DNA from 3 places in the Solidesulfovibrio sp. DCME genome. Region 3 is predicted to be linked to each of the others. Evidence: predicted binding sites of a transcription regulator. Region 3 holds the regulator's gene; each other region holds the start of a gene.
What was found. Region 3 encodes sigma-54, which starts transcription at its own class of promoters, with help from an activator protein. Its sites were predicted from a motif close to CTGGCACGGNNNNTGCTT; they were not measured.
Positions count from the first base shown of each region.

Region 1: a site for sigma-54 is predicted at 2,446-2,463, ahead of flgB (flagellar basal body rod protein FlgB). Genes of this name have one in related genera too.
Region 2: a site for sigma-54 is predicted at 1,875-1,892, ahead of ACP59X_RS19455 (Flp family type IVb pilin). Genes of this name have one in related genera too.

Region 1 covers NZ_CP188261.1:303,202-307,600, reverse strand. Annotated here, with positions in the region: gene fliF (flagellar basal-body MS-ring/collar protein FliF) at 1-1,161, opposite strand, end outside; gene fliE (flagellar hook-basal body complex protein FliE) at 1,201-1,527, opposite strand; gene flgC (flagellar basal body rod protein FlgC) at 1,540-1,980, opposite strand; gene flgB (flagellar basal body rod protein FlgB) at 1,982-2,392, opposite strand; gene ACP59X_RS01360 (tetratricopeptide repeat protein) at 2,750-3,322, shown strand; gene ACP59X_RS01355 (IMP cyclohydrolase) at 3,465-4,058, shown strand.
Region 2 covers NZ_CP188261.1:4,395,050-4,399,448, reverse strand. Annotated here, with positions in the region: gene ACP59X_RS19470 (PaaI family thioesterase) at 1-284, opposite strand, end outside; gene ACP59X_RS19465 (Flp family type IVb pilin) at 479-652, opposite strand; gene ACP59X_RS19460 (Flp family type IVb pilin) at 1,064-1,237, opposite strand; gene ACP59X_RS19455 (Flp family type IVb pilin) at 1,635-1,808, opposite strand; gene ACP59X_RS19450 (hypothetical protein) at 2,010-4,199, opposite strand; gene ACP59X_RS19445 (ArsB/NhaD family transporter) at 4,209-4,399, opposite strand, start outside.
Region 3 covers NZ_CP188261.1:2,911,160-2,915,558, forward strand. Annotated here, with positions in the region: gene ACP59X_RS12805 (PTS sugar transporter subunit IIA) at 26-478, opposite strand; gene hpf (ribosome hibernation-promoting factor, HPF/YfiA family) at 479-1,027, opposite strand; gene rpoN (RNA polymerase factor sigma-54) at 1,078-2,514, opposite strand; gene ACP59X_RS12820 (CTP synthase) at 2,688-4,319, opposite strand.

The sequences.
Region 1 (4,399 bases), 2.6 Mb from region 3:
GGTGTTCTTGCCCTCGACCTTCTCGTAGGTCCCGTCCACGATAACCGCGATGGACTGCCGCTTCAAGTCGCCGACAGGGGTGATGACGTTTTGTTCTTCCTTGTTGATCTCGTAGTTGGTGGTGCTGTTGGAGCGGTTGGACTTCTGGGTGGATTCGGTGCCGGTGTAGCCCTCGCCCCGGAAGTTGGTGTTGGGCACGGCCGCGCCGCCGCCGCGCGGGGTGGTGGTCACGCCGGTGCCGTCCACGGCCGCCGAGCCGGAGGTCGATTCCTCGCTTTTCTGCTCGCTGCGCACCACGGTGGCGTTGGGGTCGTAGAGCTCCTTGCGGATGGTGCGCTGGCTGAAATCCAGGTCCACGTTGGCCTTGACGATGGCCCGGCCGGGCCCGACGATGGGCGTGAGCATCTGTTCGATGCGGTTTTCCAGGTTGGACTCGAAGGTGTTTTTAAATTCGAACTGGGTGGTGGACATGCCGCCCATGCCGCTGTCGCCCCGGGGCTGGTACAGGGACTGGCCGGTGGTGTCGGTGATGGTGATGTGTTCGGGGGTCAGCCCCTCCACGGACATGGACACCAGGTTGACGATGCCCTGGAGCTGCTTGGCGTCAAGTTTTTGGCCGCGCTTGAGGGTCAGGACCACCGAGGCCGAGGCCTGCTTCTGCTCCTCGATAAAAAGGCTCTTCTGGGGCAGCACCAGGTGCACCCGGGCCTTTTCCACCTGGGGGAATTCCGTGATCGTGCGCGACAGCTCGCCCTGCAGGGCCCGGGCGTAGTTGATGCGCTGCACGAAGTCCGTCTGGCCGACTTTCAGCTGGTCAAAGAGTTCGAAGCCCACGCCCTGGCCGTGCATGACGCCTTCGCCGGCGACCTTGAGGCGCTGCTCGTAGACGGCCTCGGCCGGCACGAGCACCGTGGTGCCGTTGTCGCGCAGCTCGTAGGGCGTCTTGGAGGCCTTGAGCAGTTCGACGACCCGAGCGGCGTCCTCGGGGGCCAAATTGGTGTAAAGGATGCGCATTTCCGGCTGGTTGAGGAAATAGATCATGACCAGGAAAGCCGCGGCCGTGGAGACGGCCAGCCCGGCCAGCAGCATGCGCTGGGTGCTCGTGCGGTTGGACCAGTACTGGATGAGCTTCTCGAAACTCTGCTTGAGGAAAGGGGGCATGGCGTTTCTCCGGGCAGGCGTCCGTTACGGGGGAAAACCCTAGAACTGCATCTTCACCAGTTCTTTGTAGGCCTCAAGCACCTTGCCGCGCACGGTGGTGGTCATCTGCATGGCCAGCCCGGCCTTTTGCAGGTTGATCATCAGCTCGTGCACGTTCTCGGTCTGGCCCGAGGCAAAGGACTGGACCATGTCGGCCTTCTGGTTTTGCATGTCGTTGACGGTCTTGAGGGAGTCCATGAGCTTGCTGCCAAAACCTTCGCTGGGCGCGGCCGGCTTGGCCAGGGAGCGGGAGACCTTGGCGTCGATGGAGCCGGCGCCGACCATGGCGTTTTGGTAGGCAGCCAGGGCGATGGGGGACATGACCATGGGAAACCTCCGTTAGCGCCCGATTTCCAGGGCCTTGTTGAACATGCTCTTGACGGTGCCGACGGTGGAGCTCGACGCCTCGTAGCTGCGCATGGCCGTGATCATGTTGGCCATCTCCTCCACCACGTTGATGTCGGGGTAGGCCACGTAGCCGTCGGCGTTGGCGTCGGGGTGGCCGGGCTCGTACTGCATGCGGAACGGCCGGTTGTCGTTGACCAGGCCCGTGACCTTGACCCCGGCCAGCTGCCGGTCCTGGGCCGTGCGCATGGCCTCGGAAAAAGGGGCGTCGACGGGGGTAGACTCGAGCATCACGGACTTGCGCACGTAGGGGCCGCCGCCGCCCACGGTGCGCGTGGTCCGGATGTTGGCCAGGTTCATGGAGATGGTGTTCATGAGGGTGCGCTGGGCGGACATGCCCGACGACCCGATATCCATGGCGGTAAAGAGGTCCATACTACTTGCCTCCGTCCATGATGACCTTTTGCAGGCCTTCGAAATCCTTTTTGGTGATGTCGGTCAGGGCGTTATACATCAGGGTGTTCTTGGCCATGATCGACATTTCCTGTTCCATGTTCACGCTGTCCAGGCCGGCCACCACCCGGGGCTTCCAGCCCATCTCCAGGTTTCCCTGGAAGCCGGCGGCATTAAAAACCGAAGGCAGATGGTCGGCGGCGGTGCGCGTCATCTTGCCGCGCTCGTCGATATTGAGTGCCCCCTGCAGTTCCTTTTCGAACTCGAGGCGCCGGGCCTTGAAGGAGGGGACGTCCTGGTTGGCCAGGTTGGTCATGACAACATTCTGACGCTCCATACGCAGGTCCAAAACCTTGCCCAGGAGCCCTATGTTACTGGAAAACATCGTTTTCATGCCGTGCGTCCTCGCTTTGCCGCCCCTTTCGCGGCGGGCTTCGCCGGACAGATGGGCAAAAACCGTTCCAGTCAACCGGCCGCAGGCGGCGGGCAGGCATTTTTTTCCGGGGGACCCTGTTTCATTTTCTCATAAAACCATGCGCCGCCGACGGGCAAAACACACTGGCCAAGCCCCCCGGGACGGCTTCGCGAGCACCGCCACGCGCCTGGCACGAGGTTTGCTTCCTTCCTCGTGCCCGGCAGGACGCGCCGCCAGGGCCGGCCCAGAGCCGCGAACACAAAAAAACGGCGCAGGGATCGCGCGCCAACCGGCGACGCCGCCGCAAACATGGGCGTCGAGAACGGAGGGGAAGTCATGAGTGGGCATCTGGATTACGAAATCAACAAGGAACTCGGCGAATGCTACCTGTTCATGGGCGACCTGGACAAGGCCGAGGAGTACTACACCAAGGCCATGAGCAATAACGGGATCCATCCCGACCCGTACCTCGGCCTGGCCACCATCGCCGTGCAGCGCGGCCAGCTCGAAGCGGCCATGAACCTCTACCGCAAGGCCTCCACCATCGAGCCCGACGACCGGGCCCTGTCCGGCATGGCGCTGATCGAGATGGAACGCGGCGACCGGGCCGAGGCCTTCACCCACTTCAAGGGGGCGCTCACCCGCAACCCCGAGAACCTGGTGGCCCTGTTCGGCCTGGTGCGCCTGGCCCACGCCGAAGCGCGCATCGACGAGGCCCTGCCCTACCTGCGGGACTACCTCACCGTGGACCCGGCCAAGCACGAGGTGCGCTTCACCCTGGCCGGCTGCCTGGTGAGCCTGGGCCGCCACGCCGAGGCCGGCACCGAGCTCGAGGCCATCCTGGTCCAGGACCCCCGCCACGCCGCGGCCCGGGACCTGGTCGAGGAACTCAAGCGCGTGGCCGCCTAAGCCCCCGGTCCGAAGAATTTCCCCCCCTCCGCGCCGTCCGGCCGCGCCCCCAAGGACGCGGCCGGACGCCCGGCAGACCGCCCAGGCTTGCCTTGGACGGCCGAGTGTGGCACCTCGCCCGAAAAACAAGCGAGGTCCGCCCATGGAATTCCTGCCGATCAAACGGGCGCTGTTAAGCGTCACCGACAAGTCCGGCCTGCCCGAACTGGCCCGGTTCCTCTCCGCCGCCGGCGTCGAACTCGTCTCCACGGGCGGCACCCGCAAGGCCCTGCTCGACGCCGGGCTGCCCGTCACCTCCGTCAGCGACGTGACAGGCTTCCCGGAAATCATGGGCGGCCGTGTCAAAACCCTGCACCCGGCCATCCACGGCGGCATCCTGGCCGACAAGGACAACCCCGACCACCTGGCCACCATCGAAAAACACGGCATCGCCGCCTTCGACATGGTCGTGGTCAACCTCTACGCCTTCGGCAAGGCCCTGGAAAAAGGCTTGAGCCTGCCCGAGATGATCGAGCAGATCGACATCGGCGGCCCGACCCTGCTGCGGGCCTCGGCCAAGAATTTCTCGAGCATCCTCGTCGTGCCCGACCCGGCCTTCTACCCCGAGGTCATGGACGCCCTGGCCCAAAACACCATGCGCGCCCCCCTGCCCCTGCGCCAGAAAACCGCCGCCGCCACCTTCCGCGCCACCAGCACCTACGACGACGCCATCGCCACGTACCTGGCCAACGCCTAGGGAGGGAATGGGGACGGGGAGAGCGGGAGAGGAAGATGCCTCCGGCGGCCGGGGGGCATGATGCCCCCCGGACCCCCCCGGCGGGAAAGCCCGTAACGGGCGCAGGCATGGCCGGTTGGCCGTTGTCCGTCGGCGAGGCCGGAATGGGGCCTTTCGATGCCGTCGCTGCGCTCCCGGCTCGAAAGGCCCCATTCCGGCCTCGCAGGGCCGTCGCCCCTTCGGGGCGAGGTCTTGGAATTTTGCTTTGAAAGCCTCTTAAAGACCTTTTCCGCGCTTCAAGGCCTTTTTCTTCACCTGCGGCGCGGCAAAGCTTTTCTCACCTGCGGCGCTGCAAAGCTTTT
Region 2 (4,399 bases), 1.5 Mb from region 3:
GCGTCTTCGTCCTGGACCGCTTCGGCTTCCAGGGTTTCGCCCACGGCCGTGGGCGCGGTGAAGCGGACTTCGGCCGCGCCGAGGACCACCAGTGGGTCGTTGACGGCCAGCATGGCGGCATAGTCGGCCAGGCCGAAGACGAATCCGCCGTGGACGAGGCCACGGTCGTCTACGGCCATGGCCGGGCCGAGGGTCAGGCGCACCACGGCGCGCCCCGGGGCGAGGGCAACGGGGGTGCCGCACAGGGACGGGGCGATGCGGGGGTGGGTGTTGGGCTCCTGCATGGGCGGACTCCTTTGGCCGAGCATGCCAAAAGGCGTTTACCGGGGCAAGGCGGCGGCCGGGAGCGGCGAGGCAACCAACGGCGAGGCGGCCACTGGCGAGGCGGCCACTGGCGAGGCGGCCAAAGGCGAGGGACGCCCCCGTTTCCGGAGGCGGCCCAGGCATGGTGCGCGAAATTCGCGGGATCGCGGCGGCCTTAGCTGCCGGTGCCGATCTGGCCGGCGAGGTTCGTGAAAAGAGTGCTCAGGTTCGAGCCCAGGGTGGTGACGGCGCCGATGATGACGGCGGCGATCAGTGCGGCCATGAGCCCGTATTCCACCGCGGTGGCCCCTTCCTCGTCCCGAATGAAGTTGGTGATGGTGCGCAGCATGGTCTTTCTCCCCTTGGAAATATGTGGATGGTCGTTACGCCCGTTGTCCGTTCCTGACCAGAGAGATAGCAGGGGGCGTGCCATGTCGTGCTGGCAGTGTAATATCTTGAAATAAATTGATGTATGTTCCTTTTGTCGCGGGGCGCTCGACGAATCGTGGAATCGGGGCGCGGTGTTCCCGTATTCATGGAACCCGTGCCGCCGGCCAGGGGCTGCGCCGGTCAATACGACGCCGTGGCGGTGGAGCCGGCGGCCGCACCGGGCAATGCGACGCCATGGCAGCCTGGCCGGCGGCCGTGCCGGGCAATGCGACGCCGTGGCCGCCCGGAGCAACGGCCAGAAGCGAGGGCCGCCCCCGTTTCCGGAGGCGGCCCAGGCATGGTGCGCGAAATTCGCGGGATCGCGGCGGCCTTAGCTGCCGGTGCCGATCTGGCCGGCGAGGTTCGTGAAAAGAGTGCTCAGGTTCGAACCCAGGGTGGTGACGGCGCCGATGATGACGGCGGCGATGAGCGCGGCCATGAGCCCGTATTCCACCGCGGTGGCCCCTTCCTCGTCACGAACGAAATTGGTGATGGTGCGCAGCATGGTCTTTCTCCCCTTGGAAATATGTGGATGGTCGTTACGTCCGTTGTCCGTTCCTGACCTGGGAGATAGCAGGTGGCGTGCCAAGGCATGTGTTCAGATTAACACGCTGAAATAAAAAGATATATATCCGGAGAAGAACGAAGCGTTCGCCAAATCGTGGAACAGGGGGGCGGCGTTCCTGGTTTTATGGAACCCTGCGTCCGGGCAGCCGGGCGAGCCGGTCGCAGAGGCCCACGAATCCCAGGGCAAGGCGCGCTTGCGAGGCCAGCCGCTGCCGTGACGCTTCGGGCGGCAGGCTGCGCCGTGACGCTTCGGGCAACGGCCAAAAGCGAGAGCCGCCCCCGTTTCCGGAGACGGCCCAGGCATGTTGCGCAAAATTCGCGGGATCGCCTCGGCCTTAGCTGCCGGTGCCGATCTGGCCGGCGAGGTTCGTGAAAAGGGTGCTCAGGTTCGAACCCAGGGTGGTGACGGCGCCGATGATGACGGCGGCGATGAGCGCGGCCATGAGTCCGTATTCCACCGCGGTGGCCCCTTCCTCGTCACGAACGAAATTGGTGATGGTGCGCAGCATGGTCTTTCTCCCCTTGGAAATATGTTGCTGGTCGTTGTGTCCGTTGTCCGGTCTTGACAAGGGAGAAAGCAGGCGGCGTGCCAAGGCGTGTTGTCGGCGCAATTCATTGAAATTGAAAGGGATGTTTTTTATGGACCGGGGGTCGCTCGACGAATCGTGGAACCGGGGCGCGGCGTTCCCGCCTTCGTGGAACCGCCTGCTTCAGGGCAACGGGGTAAGCCCGGCGCCCAGAAGGCCGAAGCGCTTGGCCGTGTCGCCGGCCGGGGCCAGGACCCGCAGGTCGAAGGCGGATTCCCCCGGCGGCAGGGTCAGTTCCAGGGAAATGGGCGTGGTCGCCCCCTGGGAAGCGATTTCCCGGGCAAGCCCCGGCCCGGTGAGAGCCAGTCGCACCGGGGACAGGGCGATGAGGGTCGCGAACAGCCGCGCCCCGACCGGGGCGGCCGTGCCGTTGACCAGCCGCAGTTGCCCGGCCTGGCCGGCCCAGGCGATGTCGCCGGTGATGGCCCGCTCGGGCGGGGTAAATCCCTGGCCGAAGCGCAGCAACACCGGGGACGGCGCGAAGGGGGTAATGGCCCGGGCCGGGACCAGGGCCAGGGAGTCGAAGGCGATGGGCTCGGCGGCGCCGCTGTCCAGAGTCGTTTCGGCCAGCCCCCGCCGGCCCACGGTATTGGCCGGGACCAGCCGCCACTGCTCCCCTTGTTGGTAGATCGCGTCGCAAAACCGGTTGCCGGCCTCGGCCACGATGGCCACCGAGGCGGCAAAAAGGGTCGGCGCATCCGGCGCCGGGGCGTAGGGGTCGGCGTTTGGCGGGCCAAGGCGCGTGACGCGGGCGAGCGCCAGGGCCGTGGCCGGGTCGGTCGGCCCGGACAGGCGGCGCAGGGCGAAGACCGGCCTGTCCCCGGGCAGGGCGGCGGGGGCGGTCGGGGCGACGGACAGCCGCTTGCCGGCAAAGTGGCCGAACCAGTCCTCCCAATAGCCTTCCCGGGTCTTTTCCTCGTTTACGGCCGTAAACAGGTCCGGGGCGACGAGGAGCGCGCCGTCCGGCACGGCGGCGAAGGCCGGGCTGGCCACGGCCAGGGCGGCCTCGCGCCAGCGGGCGCCGGCGGCCACCTTGCTGGCCCCGACCGAGGCGTTGACCGAGGCCGTCACCAGGCCGAGGCCCGCGACCAGCACGGCCGCCACCCCGGCCGCCAGCCGCCTGGCCCCCGGACGGCCGGTCAGCCGGGCCGCGCCCCACAGGCACAACCCGGCCAAACCCACGGCCACGGCATAGCCGGAAAAACTCGAGGTCACGTACCAGGCGACCCCCGAGGCCGCCGGCCCCTGGTACTTGGGCGACAGGGCGATGAGCAGGTTGGGGCAGACCACGGCGTACAGCGCCATGCACGCGGGCAAAAGCCGCCAGCGCATCGGCTCCAGGGATTCGCGGGCCAGCACCCGGTAGGTCAGCCCCCCGGCGAGCAAGGCCAGGGCGAGCCAGGCCGGGGACAGGCGCGGCCACTGGCCGTCAAGGGCCGCGAGGTACTGGCCCAGGTCCAGCACCAGATGGGTGGTGATCACGGGGAAGCGGTTGATGCTGTTGCAGTTTAAGGGAAACGAGCCCAGGGGCAGGGCGGAAAAGCTGTAGGCGGCCACGGTTTGCGCCAGGCGCAGCGGGCTCGACAGGTCCAGGGCGTTGCCGGCGTACTGGGTCGGGTGCAGGGCGCGGTAGGCCAGGCTCAGGGCGAGAAAGGCGCCGAAGCCGACCGAGGCGGCGGCCATGGTGGCCAGGCGCCGGCGGGGGGTGCCCCGCCGGGAAAGCCAGACGATGCCCCACAGCAGGGGCGCGTAGGCGAGAAAGGCCTCGAAATGGCAGCAGGCGGCAAAGGCGAGCAGGTTGGCGCCGATAAGGAAGCCGCGCCCGCCGCCCCGGCCGTGGCGCCACAGGCAGGCGCCGGCGAGGCTCATGCAGATAAGCCCGGAGTGGAAGACCAGCGGATAGGCGGTCAGGATGTTGTGGTGCCAGTTGTCCTGGTAGAAGGCCAGGGCAAAAAGGCCGGCCAGGCAGCCGAGCCAGGGCTTTCCGGCGATGCGGCCGGCCACGGCGCAAAAGGTGGCCAGGCCGGCCAGGAAGGCGCCCAGGGACAGGGCCTTGCGCAGGGGCGGGCTGTCCAGGAAATAGGGCAGGGCGGTCAGCCCCACGTGCAGGTAGTGGTGAAAGCGCCCCGACCCGGTGGCCAGTTGGGTGGTCAGCTGGCCCAGGCGGCCGGCCAGGACGTTTTGCTCGTAGTAGAGGTCGTCGCTGGTGGTCGGGCCGGTGGTAAGCGTCCCCCAGAAGGCCAGCACGGCCACGGCCGCCAGGCACAGGGCGGCGCAGAAGCGGGTCGCCCGGGGTCCGCTCGGCCGTCTCATGCCTGCCGTCTACCCGGTGAAGGCGTAATAGCGCAAGTAGATGTAGGCCATGGAGATCACGATGGTGCCGAGCGTCACCGGCGCGCCGTATTTGAGGAAACGGGCGAAGGAGATGTGGTTGCCGGCCTTTTCGGACAGCCCGACCACGATGACGTTGGCCGAGGCGCCGATGGCCGTGCCGTTGCCGCCAAGGCAGGCCC
Region 3 (4,399 bases):
CGGGAAGCGGCGATACGGTTTCGGGTCAGGCCGCGGCGGTCAGCACCCGCCACAAGGCCGCGTCGTCCTCGGCGGCCAGGAAGGCCCGCCGGAACGACTCGTCGGACAAAAGCCTGGAGATGTGGGCCAGGATGCGCAAATGCAGGCCCGCCACGTGCTCCGGGGCCAGGACGAGAAAGAAGATGCGGCAGGGCTTGAAGTCCAGCGCATCGAAGTTCACGCCCTTGAGGCTTCGGCCGACGACGATGACGATTTGCTGGAGGCTCTCCATCTTGCCGTGGGGAATGGCCACGCCGTCGCCGATGCCCGTGGTGCCGAGGCTTTCCCGGTCCAGCAGGACCTGGCGGGCCTTGGCGGCGTCGAAATCCGGCCAATGGCCCGAAAGCGGCGCGACCAGTTCGGCCAGCACGTCGGCCTTGGACTCGGCGGCAAGCTCCCCGATGACGAAATCGGGCTGGAGATAGTCCTCAAGCTTCATTTACGCGCCCGTTCCGGGATCGATGAGGCCGAAGTCGCCGTTGCGCATACGGTAGATGACATTGGGCCGTTCGGTTTCGGAGTTGATGAAGACCAGGAACTCGAGCTTCAGGCTGGTCAGCTGTTCGGCCGCCTCTTCCACGGCCATGGGCTTGGGCTCGTAGGCGTCGGTCTGGACGATGGTCGGCGTGCGGCCGCCCTTGGCGTCTTCGCTGATGCTGATGACCTGGGTCTGCACGGTTTCCGCGGCCTGGCGGCGGCGGTCCTTCTGCTTTTCCCGGAACTTCTTGGCTTGCGCCTCGACCTTGTCCAGGATCATGTCGATGGTGGAGTACATGTCTTCCGAGGCTTCGTGGGCGGAGATGTGCATGTTGTCGGCCAGGAAGATGACGTCGGCCATCTGCCGGGTCTTTTCCACGGCCAGGTTGACTTGCAGCTCCGAGGCGTCGGTGGCGACGGTATATTTGGCGAGCTTGTCGAAGCGTTTGCGGGCATAGTCCCGCAGATGGTCCGACGGTTCGAAATTCTTGAAATTAAAGGTGATGTTCATGGGATCCTCCGGGGCTGCGTGGTATTGGGCCGGTTGCCCGGCCCGAAGCATCAGAAAACTTCCTTGCGTTTGGACGAGGACTCGATGCCCATGGCCGTGCGGTACTTGGCCACCGTGCGGCGGGCGATGTTGATTTGCAGTTCGTCCTTGAGCATGTCGGCGATGGCCTCGTCGCTTATGGGGCGTTTGGCGTTTTCGCCGGAGATGATGCGCTTGATCATGGCCTTGACCGATTCCGAGCCCACGGTGCCGCCGTCGTCGAGGTCAAGGGAGCTGTTGAAGAAGAACTTCAGCTCGAAGATGCCGTGGGGCGTGGCCACGTACTTGTTCGAGGTGATGCGGCTGACCGTGGATTCGTGCATGCTGATGTCGTCGGCCACGTCCTTTAAAATCAGCGGCCGCAGGCGGGTCACGCCGTGCTCGAAAAAATCCCGCTGGAACTTGACGATGCTTTCCAGCACCTTGTACAGCGTGCGCTGGCGCTGGTACAGGCTTTTCATGAGCCACATGGCCGAGCGCATCTTGTCCTGCAGGTAGTCCTTGTCCTTGTCCGCCTTGGAGCCAAGCCCGTCCATGTAGGCCATGTTGACGTTGAGCCGCGGCACGCCGTCCTCGTTTAAGAGGATGACGAAGTCGTCGCCGTATTTGTAGACGAAGGCGTCGGGGCTGACGTAGATGGGGTCGCTGGAGCCGTAGCTGGCCCCGGGCATGGGATTGAGCGTCTGGATAAGCTCAAGATATTCCTTGAGTTTTTCCATAGTCAGGCGAAATTTCTTGGCCAAGGGCTTGTAGCGCTTCTTTTCCAGGTCTTCCAGGTGGTCGCGCACCAGTTCGATGAGGATGGGGTCGTCCCAGCCGTAGACCTCGATTTGCGTCAGCAGGCATTCGCTGGGCGTGCGGGCGGCCACGCCCACCGGGTCGAAGCGCTGGATGCGGTGGAGCACGCCCTCCACTTCCGCGACGCCGGCGCCCGCCATCTGGGCCAGCTCCTCCAGCGAGGCCCGCAGGTAGCCCGAGGAATTGAGGCTGCCGATGATGGTCTCGCCGATCTCCAGTTCCTTGTCCGTGAAATTGGACAGCCGCATCTGCCAGCTCATGTGGCCTTCCAGGGACGGCTTGGAGGCGAGCCTAGCGTCGAAGGACATGCCCTCCTCGGGCAGTTCGGTTTCCCGGGCCAGGGACTGGCGGCTGGTGCTGGCGAAATCGCCGATGTAGTCCTCCCATTCGGCGTTTTTGAGCAGTTCCTTTTCCATGGCCGCGTCGCTGGAATCGCCCGAGGGTCCGAGGTTTTCCTCGGCCATGGTCCGTTCCGGCTGCCGGTCCTCCTCCACGGATTCCTCCAGGAGGGGATTTTCCAGAAGCTCCTGCTGCACGCTTTCCAGGAGCTCCAGCCGGGAAAGCTGCAGGAGCTTGATGGCTTGCTGCAGTTGGGGAGTCATGACCAACTGCTGCGAAAGTTTGAGCTGCTGTCGCAGTTCGAGCGCCATTGCTACCGCCGTGCGTGCTTGTGGTTGAGTTCGTCGCAAACGCGGGGGCCGGCCGAGGCCCGCCCCCGCACAACAAAAAGCATGCCACAATCGAAGGGTTGTGGCAATCCGCCAGATTGTCCGTTGCCGTGGAAACCAATCCGGGCCGAGGCCGTTTCGGGAAAAACCGTCCCCTAGCCTTTGGCCCGTTTGGCCGCCGCCACGAATTCACGGAAAAGCGGGTGCGGGCGCATGGGGCTGCTCTTGAATTCCGGGTGGAACTGGCAGCCCAGAAACCAGGGGTGGCCGGGCAGTTCGACCATTTCCACCAGTTCGCCGTCGGGCGACAGGCCGCTTAAGACCATGTCCGCCGCCTCGAAACGCTCGGCATAGGCCTTGTTGAACTCGTAGCGGTGGCGGTGGCGCTCGGAGATCTCGCCGGCGCCGTAGGCCCGGGCCGCCTGGGTCTCGGGTTTGACCATGCAGGGGTAGGCCCCCAGGCGCATGGTGCCGCCCTTGTCGCAGGTCGGGTCGCGGCGTTCGAGCTTCTGGGTGCGGAAGTCGAACCACTCGCGCATGAGGTAGATGACCGGATGGGGCGTGGTCAGGTCGAATTCCTCGGAATTGGCGCCGGTAAGCCCCAGGACGTTGCGGGCGTACTCGATGACGGCGCACTGCATGCCCAGGCAAATGCCGAAGAAGGGAATGCCGCCGGTGCGGGCGTATTCGATGGCCGCGATCTTGCCTTCCACCCCGCGCGAGCCGAAACCGCCCGGCACCAGGATGCCGTCGATGCCGGCAAAGGTGGCGGCGGCGCACTCCCGCGTGACCTCCTCGGAATTGACGTAGACGAAGCGGATGGCCACGCCGCAGATGCCGCCGGCGTGGACCAGGGCCTCGTGCAGGCTCTTGTAGGCCTCCTTGAGGTCCACGTACTTGCCGACGATGGCGATGGACACCGTGCCGGCCGGGTGCTCCAGGCGATGGAGCATGGCGCGCCAGGCCTCGAGGTCGGCGTTTTTCGCCGGCAGGCGCAACAAGATGGCGATTTTCTGGTCCACGCCCTCGTTGTAGAGCTTCAGCGGCACCTCGTAGATGTTGCCCACATCCACGGCCGTGAACACGGCGTCGGCGTCGACGTCGCAAAAAAGCGCGATCTTTTCCTTGAGGTCCCGCGTGAGCTCGATCTCGCTGCGGCAGATGATGATGTCGGGCTGGATGCCGATGGAGCGCAATTCCTTGACGCTGTGCTGGGTGGGCTTGGTTTTGACCTCGCCGGCCACGCGCAGGTAGGGCACGAGCGTGAGGTGGATGTAGAGGACGTTTTCCTTGCCGAGGTCCATGCGCAACTGGCGGATGGCCTCCAGGAACGGCTGGCCCTCGATGTCGCCCACCGTGCCGCCGATCTCGATGATGGCCACGTCCTCGTCGCCGGCCACGCCCAGAATCGCCCGCTTGATCTCGTCGGTGATGTGCGGGATCACCTGCACCGTGCCGCCGAGGTAGTCGCCCCGGCGCTCCTTCTGGATGACGCTGAAATAAACCCGGCCCGAGGTGTAGTTGTTGTTCTGGCTCATGGGCACGCCGAGGAAGCGCTCGTAGTGCCCGAGGTCCAGGTCGGTTTCGGCCCCGTCGTCGGTGACGTAGACCTCGCCGTGCTGAAAGGGGTTCATGGTGCCGGGGTCGACGTTGATGTAGGGGTCGAGTTTCTGGATGGTGACCTTGAGTCCCCGGGCCTGGAGCAAGGCACCGATGGACGCGGCGGCCAGCCCTTTGCCCAGGGAGGACAGCACGCCTCCCGTGACGAAAATATACTTGGTCTTCATGATGCCGCCGTCCTTGCGAAAAAAAAGGTTCATGCCGCGCCGGCGGCCCCGGCGGCCACCGCTTGCGCGTGTCGGAGGCC